3 regions of the Sphingomonas sp. CFBP 13706 genome follow, and region 2 is predicted to be linked to each of the others. Evidence: predicted binding sites of a transcription regulator. Region 2 holds the regulator's gene; each other region holds the start of a gene.
What was found. Region 2 encodes LexA, which represses DNA repair genes until DNA is damaged. Its sites were predicted from a motif close to GTTCCNCNCTTGTTCT; they were not measured.

Region 1 (3,208 bases), on a different contig from region 2:
GCCCATGACGCCGAGGCCGACCGAGCGCTCGCGGCCCGCCGAATAGGCGGCGCGTTCCATGCCGGGCTCGTGGCGGTCGATATAGTCCTGCAGCACGTTGTCGAGGAAGCGCATGACGTCCTCGATCAGGCCCTTCTCGTCCTTCCACTGATCCCAGGTTTCGAGGTTCAGCGACGACAGGCAGCAGACCGCGGTCCGCTCGTTGCCGAGATGATCCTTGCCGGTCGGCAGCGTAATTTCCGAGCACAGGTTCGAGGTCGAGACCTTGAGGCCGAGTTCGCGGTGATGCTTGGGCATCGCCTTGTTCACGTGATCGGCAAAGACGATGTAGGGCTCACCGGTCTGGAGACGCGTCTCGACGAGTTTCTGGAACAGCGAGCGCGCGTCGACCGTGGCGCGGATCGCCTGATCCTTCGGCGACCGGAGATGCCATTCCTCGCCGTTGCGCACCGCCTCCATGAACGCGTCGGTGATCAGCACGCCGTGGTGGAGGTTCAGCGCCTTGCGGTTGAAATCGCCCGAGGGTTTGCGGATCTCGAGGAATTCCTCGATCTCGGGATGCGAGACGTCGAGATAGACGGCGGCCGAACCGCGGCGCAGCGAGCCCTGCGAGATGGCGAGGGTGAGCGAATCCATGACGCGGACGAACGGGATGATGCCGCTGGTCTTGCCGTTCAGGCCGACCGGCTCGCCGATGCCGCGGACATTGCCCCAATAGGTGCCGATGCCGCCGCCGCGCGAGGCGAGCCAGACATTCTCGTTCCAGGTGTCGACGATGCCGCCGAGGCTGTCGGGGACCGAGTTGAGATAGCAGGAGATCGGCAGGCCGCGGCCGGTGCCGCCGTTCGAAAGAACGGGGGTGGCGGGCATGAACCAGAGCTTCGAGATCGCGTCGTAGAGACGCTGCGCATGGCCGGCGTCATCGGCGTACGCAGAGGCGACGCGGACGAACAGGTCCTGATAGCTTTCGCCCGGAAGCAGATAGCGATCCTTGAGCGTCTCCTTGCCGAATTCGGTCAGCAGCGCGTCGCGGCTGTGATCGACCTCGACCGGGTAGATCTGCGCGCGCACGGAATGGCTGTCCTGCGCCTGACGCGGCGCCTTGGGGGCCTCTGCCGCGGGCGTGTCGAGGGTCTGTTCGATGGTGTCGGTCGTCATGTCGCTATCCCGGCTGCTGTCTCTGAAATCCAAAAGACCGCTCCTAAAATTCTGTAATCGTTCGAATCGGGAGCATATCCCATGCTATCATCGGGCAGATCAAAAGCAGAACAAAAACTGATCGGCAGCGCGTGGTCACGCCTGTCGACAATCAGGGTAGCAGCCCGAGGGGCGCACCATGTTCTACCAGAGATAGGGCCTGCCGCTGTAAGTAGCCCCCAGATACTGTGCCAATCCCGCAGCGGGTGCAAGCCGCTAGTTGGCCCGTTGCGGCCCTGCCTAGGGTGGATTGGGGTGTCCGGACGCGGCGGCGGCGGCGCGACGCGTGGATCTGCGCCGCGTTCGCGATACGCAAGCGGATTTCGCGCCTTTTGAAATATTTTCAAGCGAGCCGCGCGGTCCCGCGGTCAGCCCGCGCGGCGCATCCCGCGGACCAGCGGCGGGGGGCCGAGCCGTTCGATATCGACCGGATGGTCGAAGGCGAGCCCGGCGCGGCCGTCGCGCAGCCAGCGAATCTGCGCGCCGATCATCTGGCCGTCGACGAGCTCGATCGAGACGCCGGCGCCGGTCGGATCGCCGCGGACCATCAGCCCCTCGACCATCGCGCCGCTGGTCGAGATGTCGCGGACGCGGACATCGACGAGCGTATCCTCGACCAGCAGCCGCGCCGAGCGCAGCATCCGCACGCGCGGCGCACGGCTGGTCTTGAACCCGGCGGCGGTCGCCACCCCCGCGGCGGTGGAAAGCTGTTCCATCACCACCTCGTTGAGGACCGGGCGGCCATAGACATAGCCCTGGATATGGCTGCAACCGAGATCGCGGACGAGCGCGATCTCGTCCTGCAGTTCGACGCCCTCCGCGGTCGTCTCCATGCCGAGCGTGTCGGCGAGCATGACGATCGCCTTGATGATCGCGGCGTTGCGGTTGCCGGGTTCGGCCGCGCCCTTCACGAACGACTGGTCGATCTTGATCTTGTCGAACGGCGCGGTGCGCAAATAGCCCAGCGACGAATAGCCGGTGCCGAAATCGTCGAGCGCGAGCCGGACGCCGATTCCTTTCAGCGCCTTGAACATCTGGTCCGAGGACGCGCTTTCGTCGAGGAAGACGCCCTCGGTGATCTCGAGCTCGAGCCGGTTGGCGGGCAGCCCGGACTGGGCGAGCGCGCTGGTGACGAGGGCTGGCAGTGCGGGATTGGCGAACTGGATCGGCGAGACGTTGACCGCGACGCGGACGTCGGCGGGCCAGCGCGCGGCGGCGTTGCACGCGGTGCGCAGGACCCAGGTGCCGATCGCCTCGATCAGTCCGCATTCCTCCGCGATCGGAATGAAGTCCGCGGGCGATACGGGGCCGCGGGTCGGGTGGTTCCAGCGGATCAGCGCCTCATAGCCGACGATCCGCGTCGATTTCGTGCTGACGACGGGCTGGTAGCAGAGGTGGAACGCGCCTTCGGTGACCGCGATGCGCAGATCGTCCTCGAGCTGCTTGCGCGACTTCGCCCCCGCCAGCATGTCGTCCGAATAGAAGCGGTGGACGCCGCGGCCATCGGCCTTGGCCGCATAGAGCGCGAGATCGGCGTTGCGGATCAGCGTCTCCGAATCCTTGCCATGCTGCGGCGTGATCGCGATGCCGATCGAACAGCCGATCGAGACCGACGCGCCGCTGATGAAATAGGGTTGCGACAGCGCGAGGATGAGCTCGCGCGACAAAGTGCTGAGCGTGTCGCGGTTGTCGACACCGGGCAGGACGACCTGGAACTCGTCGCCGCCGAGCCGGCCGACCAGCCCTGCGTCACCGACGACGCGCGTGAGCCGCTGCGCGACCTGCTTGAGCAGCAAGTCGCCCGCCTGGTGGCCGAGCGTGTCGTTGACCGCCTTGAACCGGTCGAGATCCATCAGGAACAGCGCGGTCGGCCGGTAGGGCCCGGCCTGCTGCGCGAGCGTCTTGTCGAGCGACAGCCGCATACGCTGGCGGTTGGCGAGCCCGGTCAGCCCGTCGAACAGCGCGAGGCGGTTGATCTCGGCATCGGCCTTGCGCTTTTCGGTGAGGTCGA
Region 2 (3,208 bases):
CGCGGGTCAAGGCTCGACGCACACCTTCCCAGGCCATCGGCCCAGTGGCTGCCCCCGTCGCAGGGGGCGCGTGCGTGTCGCTCGCCGCTTACAGTTGCAGGGACAGCTGCGGTCTTGGGGCGAACCCCGCACCGCATTCCCATTCAAGCCCCGAGGGGCACCGACGCGATCTGTGCGGATCCGGCTTGCGTCGGACCTGCGCCATAGGGCTAGCGCGTTTTGCCTGCGCTGACGACAGGATTTGCGTGCGACGCAACGCAGGGCATGTCGTCCCATCTCACCGCAACGTCTGCCGCACCTCGTACGTTGACCACGTGACCGACCGGCCTCCCGCCGGTCGCGGCGTTGCCCGCTTTCCGCCCCGCGGCATTCGTGCGAGCAGCGCAGACCTTCATCGCCCCGCTGAACGGAGCCCGCATGCGCCCTCTCGTCCCCGTCGCCGAAGCCCAGTCCCGCCTCTTCGCCATGGCATCGCGCGTGCCGGCCGAAACCGTGCCGCTGCGCTCCGCGATGGGTCGCTGGGCGGCGGAGGACATTCTCGCCCGCCGCACCCAGCCTGCGACCGACCTTTCGGCGATGGACGGCTATGCGATCCGCTACGCCGATCTGCCCGGCCCCTGGACCGTCATCGGCGAGAGCGCGGCCGGCCGCCCCTTCGCCGGCACGCTCGCCCCGGGCGAGGCGACGCGCATCTTCACCGGCGCGGCGATGCCGCCCGGCGCTGATACCGTCCTTGTTCAGGAAGAGGCCGCGCGCGACGGCGACCGGCTGATGCTCGACGGCGAAGGCCCCGCCTTTGAAGGCCGCAACACACGCCGCAAGGGGCTCGACTTCGCGACCGGCACGCGGCTGATCGCGGCCGGCGATCGGCTGACGCCCGCGCGCATCGCGGTCGCTGCGACCGGCGGACACGGCACGCTGTCGGTCGGCCGCCGGCTGCGCGTCGCGGTCGCCGCGACGGGGGACGAGCTCGTTCCGCCCGGCTCGACCAGCGACCCCGTCCTGCTACCGGAATCAAACGGCATCATGCTCGCCGCGATGCTCGCCGACCTGCCCGTCGACATTATCGATCTCGGAATCCTCCCCGACCGGCTCGACACGCTGCGTGACGCCTTTGCCGGGGTCGACGCCGATCTGCTGGTAACCACGGGGGGCGCGTCGGTCGGCGATCACGATCTCGTCCGCCCCGCAATCGAGGCGGCGGGCGGCAGCATCGACTTTTGGCGGATCGCGCTGCGCCCGGGCAAGCCGATGATGGCGGGCGCGCTTGGCCGGACGATGCTGCTCGGCCTACCTGGCAACCCGGTCTCCGCCTTCGTCACCGCCATCCTCTTCGTCCGCCCCGTGGTCGCGCACATGCTCGGCGCGCGCGATCCCCTGCCGCAGACGACGCACGCGCTGCTCGGCGAGGATCTTCCGCCCAACCAGTCGCGGACCGACTATATGCGCGCCGAACTGCGCGAGGGTCGCGCCTATGCCTCGACCATCCAGGACAGCTCGATGCTGCTGACGCTCGCCCGCTCGTCCTGCCTGATCGTCCGCGACGGCGACGCGCCTGCGGCAAGGGCGGGCGACTCGGCGGAAATCCTCGTCATCGCGTGACGTCACCGCTTGACGAAGCTGCAAGTGTTCCATAGAAGTTCCTCGTCTGTTCCGGACGGAGAACCGTTATGCTCACGCGCAAGCAGCACGAGCTTGTCTGCTTCATCAATGACCGCCTCGCCGAGACGGGCGTGTCGCCCTCGTTCGAGGAGATGAAGGACGCGCTCGACCTGAAATCGAAATCGGGCGTACACCGTCTGATCAGCGCGCTTGAGGAGCGCAACTTCATCCGGCGCCTGCCCAACCGGGCGCGCGCGCTCGAAGTGCTGCGGATGCCCGAGCGTCCCGAGTCTGCAACAGGGCAGACGGCGGCGAAGTCGGGGCCGAAGGTGGCGGCATCGGCCGACACCGTATCTGCGCCGAACACGGCCAGCGCCACGCCCGCGTCGCCCGATCGCATCGCGGCGAACGACGTCGTCGAGATCCCGCTGCACGGCCGGATCGCCGCCGGCGTCCCAATCGAAGCCTTTGAAGGCAGTTCGATGCTGGCCGTTCCGGCCGCACTGCTTGGCACCGGCGAGCATTATGCGCTGGAGGTTTCGGGGGACTCGATGGTCGAAGCCGGCATCCTTGATGGCGATTACGCGCTGATCCGCCGCACGGAAATCGCACGCGACGGCGAAATCGTCGTCGCGCTGATCGAGGACAGCGAAGCGACGCTTAAATATTTTCGCCGCGAAGGCGCGATGGTCCGGCTTGACCCCGCCAACCGTGCCTATGACCCCCAGCGTTATGCGCCCGCACAGGTCCGGGTTCAGGGCAAGCTGTCGGGTATCCTGCGCCGCTACGACTGACGAATGCCGGGGAGCGCTGGCGGTCATCACCGCCGCGCAACCGGCTGGCGTGGCGTTCAGTGGGCCGCGACCAATGACATCGCCACGAAAAGCGCGCCGCCGACAAGCGTCGAATATTGGCGGACTTAGTAGCAGCTTGCTTTGCATAAGACCGGCATAATCCAGCTCCAACGTTGGCCACCGTCCCGAATACCCGGACGAAGCCAACGGTGGAGGCAGGTCGCACGCGCATTAAACCAGCAAGCCCCCGTCCCACCTCCCCCGTCATCCTGACGAAAGTCAGGATCGAGAGCCCGGCACGCAATCCTCGTGACCTTGGGCTCTAATCGCAGCCTGGATGACGGTTGGCGCGAAATACGTCTCGTCGAAACTACGGACTGACAGAGATGTCGATCCGACGCGCTGACCAACGGCCAAGCATCATCGTCCGCGCTCCTGAACCGCGGCTTCCCGAACCGGTGGCCACACCTTCGCGAAATCCTGACCCGACACTCCGGTCGCGGCCTATCGCTCTGACCACCCCCGAGCCGGCACCCGAAACCGGACCGACGCCGCACCCCCGGCCATCCCGCGCTGATCGCCCCCCGCCCCGAACCGACGCGCTGGCCGCGCCAGCGTCGGCGGATCGCGCCACGGGTGCCGATCCCCCGGATTGAGTACCGTCACCATCCGCCCCGTGGTCAACGTCAACGCGATCCCCCCGGTCCGCGCGAGCACCGATCGATCGAGCTTCAGCCATCGCGGCGTACAATCGCGCGGCAGCCCGCGCTCGCTGATGACGATGTCCGCGCGCCGGCAGGCGGCAACCATCT
Region 3 (3,208 bases), on a different contig from region 2:
GCGTTCCGCTCGTGCGATCGAGGTTGAGATAGTCGAGCCCGACATTGTTGAGGAAGCCGAGGCGCTCGACGATTTCCTTCAGGATGCGTTCGGCGATCGCGTTCTGCTGGTCACCCAGATGCTGCGGCATGTCGGTGAAGAACTGGAGCGCGTCGACGACCGAGAGGTGGGTCGCGTAGCTGATGTCCTTCATCGCGATCTTGACCGCGAGCGCCTCGGGTTTCAGGCGCGCGCCGGCGCAGACCTCGCACGGGGCGGCGGACTGGTATTTGTTCAGCTCCTCGCGCATCCACGCGCTCTCGGTCTGGAGCAGGCGGCGGTTGAGGTTGCCAATGACGCCTTCGAACGGCTTGGAGACGTCGTATTTCTTCTTGCCGTCGATGAAGGTGAGCGTGACGGGCTTGCCCTTCGAGCCGTGCAGGATGACGCGCTGGACCTCCTCGGGGAGCTCGCCCCAGGGGGTCTCGATGTCGAACTTGTACTCGCGCGCGAGGCTGCCGAGGACCTGCATGTAATAGGGCGAGGGCGGGTTGGATTTCGCCCAGGGGACGACCGCGCCCTTCTTGATGCTGAGCATGTGGTTGGGGACGACGAGATCCTCGTCGAACAGCAGTTTCTCGCCGAGGCCGTCACAGGCCGGGCACGCGCCTTGCGGGGCGTTGAACGAGAAGAGGCGCGGCTCGATCTCGGAGATGGTGAAGCCGCTGACCGGGCAGGCGAACTTCTCGCTGAAGACGATGCGGCCGTCGGGGGCGTTGCTGCCGAGGATTTCGGACTTTGGGGTGTGCGGCTCGACCGGGTCGGCAGGGTCGACATAGGCGAGGCCTTCCGCGAGCTTCAGCGCGGTTTCGAACGATTCCGCGAGGCGCGTGGCGATCTCGCCGCCGACGACGAGGCGGTCGACGACGACCTCGATGTCGTGCTTGTACTTCTTGTCGAGCGCAGGCGCCTCGTCGATGTCGTGGATCGTGCCGTCGATGCGGACGCGGGTGAAGCCCGCCTTCTGCCACTCGGCGAGTTCCTTGCGATACTCGCCCTTGCGGCCGCGGACGACGGGGGCGAGCAGGTAGAGGCGCGTGCCCTCGGGGAGCGCCATGACGCGGTCGACCATCTGGCTGACGGTCTGCGCGGCGATCGGCTCGCCGGTCGCGGGGGAATAGGGGATGCCGACGCGCGCCCAGAGCAGGCGCATGTAATCGTAGATCTCGGTGACGGTCGCGACGGTCGAGCGCGGGTTGCGCGACGTCGTCTTCTGCTCGATCGAGATGGCGGGGCTGAGGCCCTCGATATGGTCGACATCGGGCTTCTGCATCAGTTCGAGGAACTGGCGCGCATAGGCGCTGAGGCTCTCGACGTAGCGGCGCTGCCCCTCGGCATAGATGGTGTCGAACGCGAGGCTCGACTTGCCCGAGCCGGACAGCCCGGTGATCACCGTCAGCGTGTCGCGGGGGATGTCGATATCGACGTCCTTGAGGTTGTGTTCACGCGCGCCGCGTACGGAAATCTTGGTCAGCATAGGAGAGTCTGTTCCACATTTGTTCGGACGCGACAAGCCCGGGAGGGCGCCGGGCGGGTGCTCGCAAAGATGGGTAACGCCGAACCATTGTCCAAGGTGCCGACGATAGTTACATAGTGTATTGTTAGTACAATACAGTGCTGGAGACCGAGATGGGCAAGAAGAAGGAGCGTCGCGAACGCGAGGCGCGCGAGCGCGAGGCCGAGACGGGCGCGACGAAAGGCGAGGGGTTCGAGGCGCGCTGGTCCGCCAAGGCGGGCAAGCATGGCGGCGCGGCGCCGTTCGCGGGGATCGCGGCAGCGCTGACGCGGCAGATGGGCACGCCCGCGGGACGCCAGGTCATCGCGGCCGGGCTGATGATGGCGGCGACCGCGATCACGGCGAAGGATATGCGAGGCGCGACGCCGCCACCTGCACCGCCCGAGCCACCCAAGCCGCCCAGGCCGCCAGAATCCTCGGCCGAGGCTTCGCCGGAGGCTCCGGGCGCGTCGACGGCGGGCAGCGGGCCGTTCGCGGGCGAGACGCCGGAACCGCCCAGGAGCGACGCTGCTGCGCTGCCGCCCGAATTCGCCAAGGTGATCGACTCGTTCGCATCGGGCCTGGAGCGGTTTGCGGCGAACTTCGCCAAGCCGCCAAAGGGCTGATGCTTCCGATCCTCCCCCGCAAGGGGGAGGGTTCTACGCTCAGCGCGGCGTCGCGGGCGTCGCGGGCGGCACCGGGACCAGCTCGTAGAGATCCAGGATCGCGCCCTGCCCCGCGCGCGTCATCACGAGGCGCCAGCGCAGCGGGCCGACGCGTTCGACGACGCCCGCGACGTCGCGCGCCGGGTTGGTGCCATAGGGCGGCGCGACCTGCGCGGGCGCGGTGCGGACGGTGCCGAGGAACACCTGCCGCCGGTCGGTGTCGGGGTGCAGCCAGCCGCCGGGCAGCGTCGTGCCGGTCTGCTTGGTGAAGGAGAGCCCCGCGCCGTCGCCGTCGACATAGCAGAAATCGGGCGCGAAGCTCGCATAGCCCGCCCGCCCGCCGAGCCGGACCAGCCGGCAGCGATAGGAACCGGGCGAGAGCGCGGGCAGGTCGAGCGCAGCGGCGGGGTCGAGCAGCGCACCCTCGGCCGCGATCCGGCCCGCCAGCCGTCTGGGCACCGCGGCGCGCGCGCGCGTCCAGCTGTCGCCGAGCGCTGCGAGCCGGGCGCGGTCGTCGGGCGTTGCGATCGTCGTCCAGTTTGGGGCGGCCGGTGCGGGGTCCGCCGCCACGGCCGGGGCCTTGCCCGCGCTGCCGCCCTGGGGCTGCGTCGCGCAACCGGCGAGACAGGCCGTTCCTATCGCCAAGATCATCAACGCACGCACGGGCAGACTCCTTGCACGGCCGGTCGCGACGGTGGCGTCGCCGCGGCGTGGAGACGGATGGCTATGCCGGGCTGGTAAACGGATTGCTAACAACTGCACTGATCTGGCTCAGTTTCGACCCGAGGTGAGGGATGGATGCGGTGAGGTGCGGATGAGCGGTTGGTGAAGGTCGGCAGGGGGCGAGGCAACCCCCTGCCTGTCGTCATTTCGGCCCGAACCGGGACTCAGGGCCGCGGGCGCGTGCACTTGGGGCTCTGGGTCCCGGCTTTCGCCGGGATGACGGGAGGGGGGGCGGGTTGTGGCGGGTGCGGGAGCGATTTTGTGGCGCCTCCCCTTCCCGTCATTC

Region 1: IFS44_RS14025 (ribonucleoside-diphosphate reductase subunit alpha) is a predicted target of LexA. The motif match lies at 1,255-1,270, and genes of this name have one in related genera.
Region 3: uvrA (excinuclease ABC subunit UvrA) is a predicted target of LexA. The motif match lies at 1,527-1,542, and genes of this name have one in related genera.

What each region holds. Positions count from the first base shown of each region.
Region 1 is NZ_JACYVM010000007.1:83,256-86,463, forward strand. Features, by position in the region: gene IFS44_RS14025 (ribonucleoside-diphosphate reductase subunit alpha) at 1-1,158, opposite strand, end outside; gene IFS44_RS14030 (EAL domain-containing protein) at 1,566-3,208, opposite strand, start outside.
Region 2 is NZ_JACYVM010000002.1:392,507-395,714, reverse strand. Features, by position in the region: cobalamin riboswitch at 1-180, opposite strand, end outside; gene IFS44_RS05190 (molybdopterin molybdotransferase MoeA) at 418-1,602, shown strand; gene lexA (transcriptional repressor LexA) at 1,671-2,396, shown strand; gene IFS44_RS05180 (ComEC/Rec2 family competence protein) at 2,901-3,208, opposite strand, start outside.
Region 3 is NZ_JACYVM010000011.1:2-3,209, reverse strand. Features, by position in the region: gene uvrA (excinuclease ABC subunit UvrA) at 1-1,516, opposite strand, end outside; gene IFS44_RS16545 (hypothetical protein) at 1,669-2,160, shown strand; gene IFS44_RS16540 (DUF4893 domain-containing protein) at 2,200-2,862, opposite strand.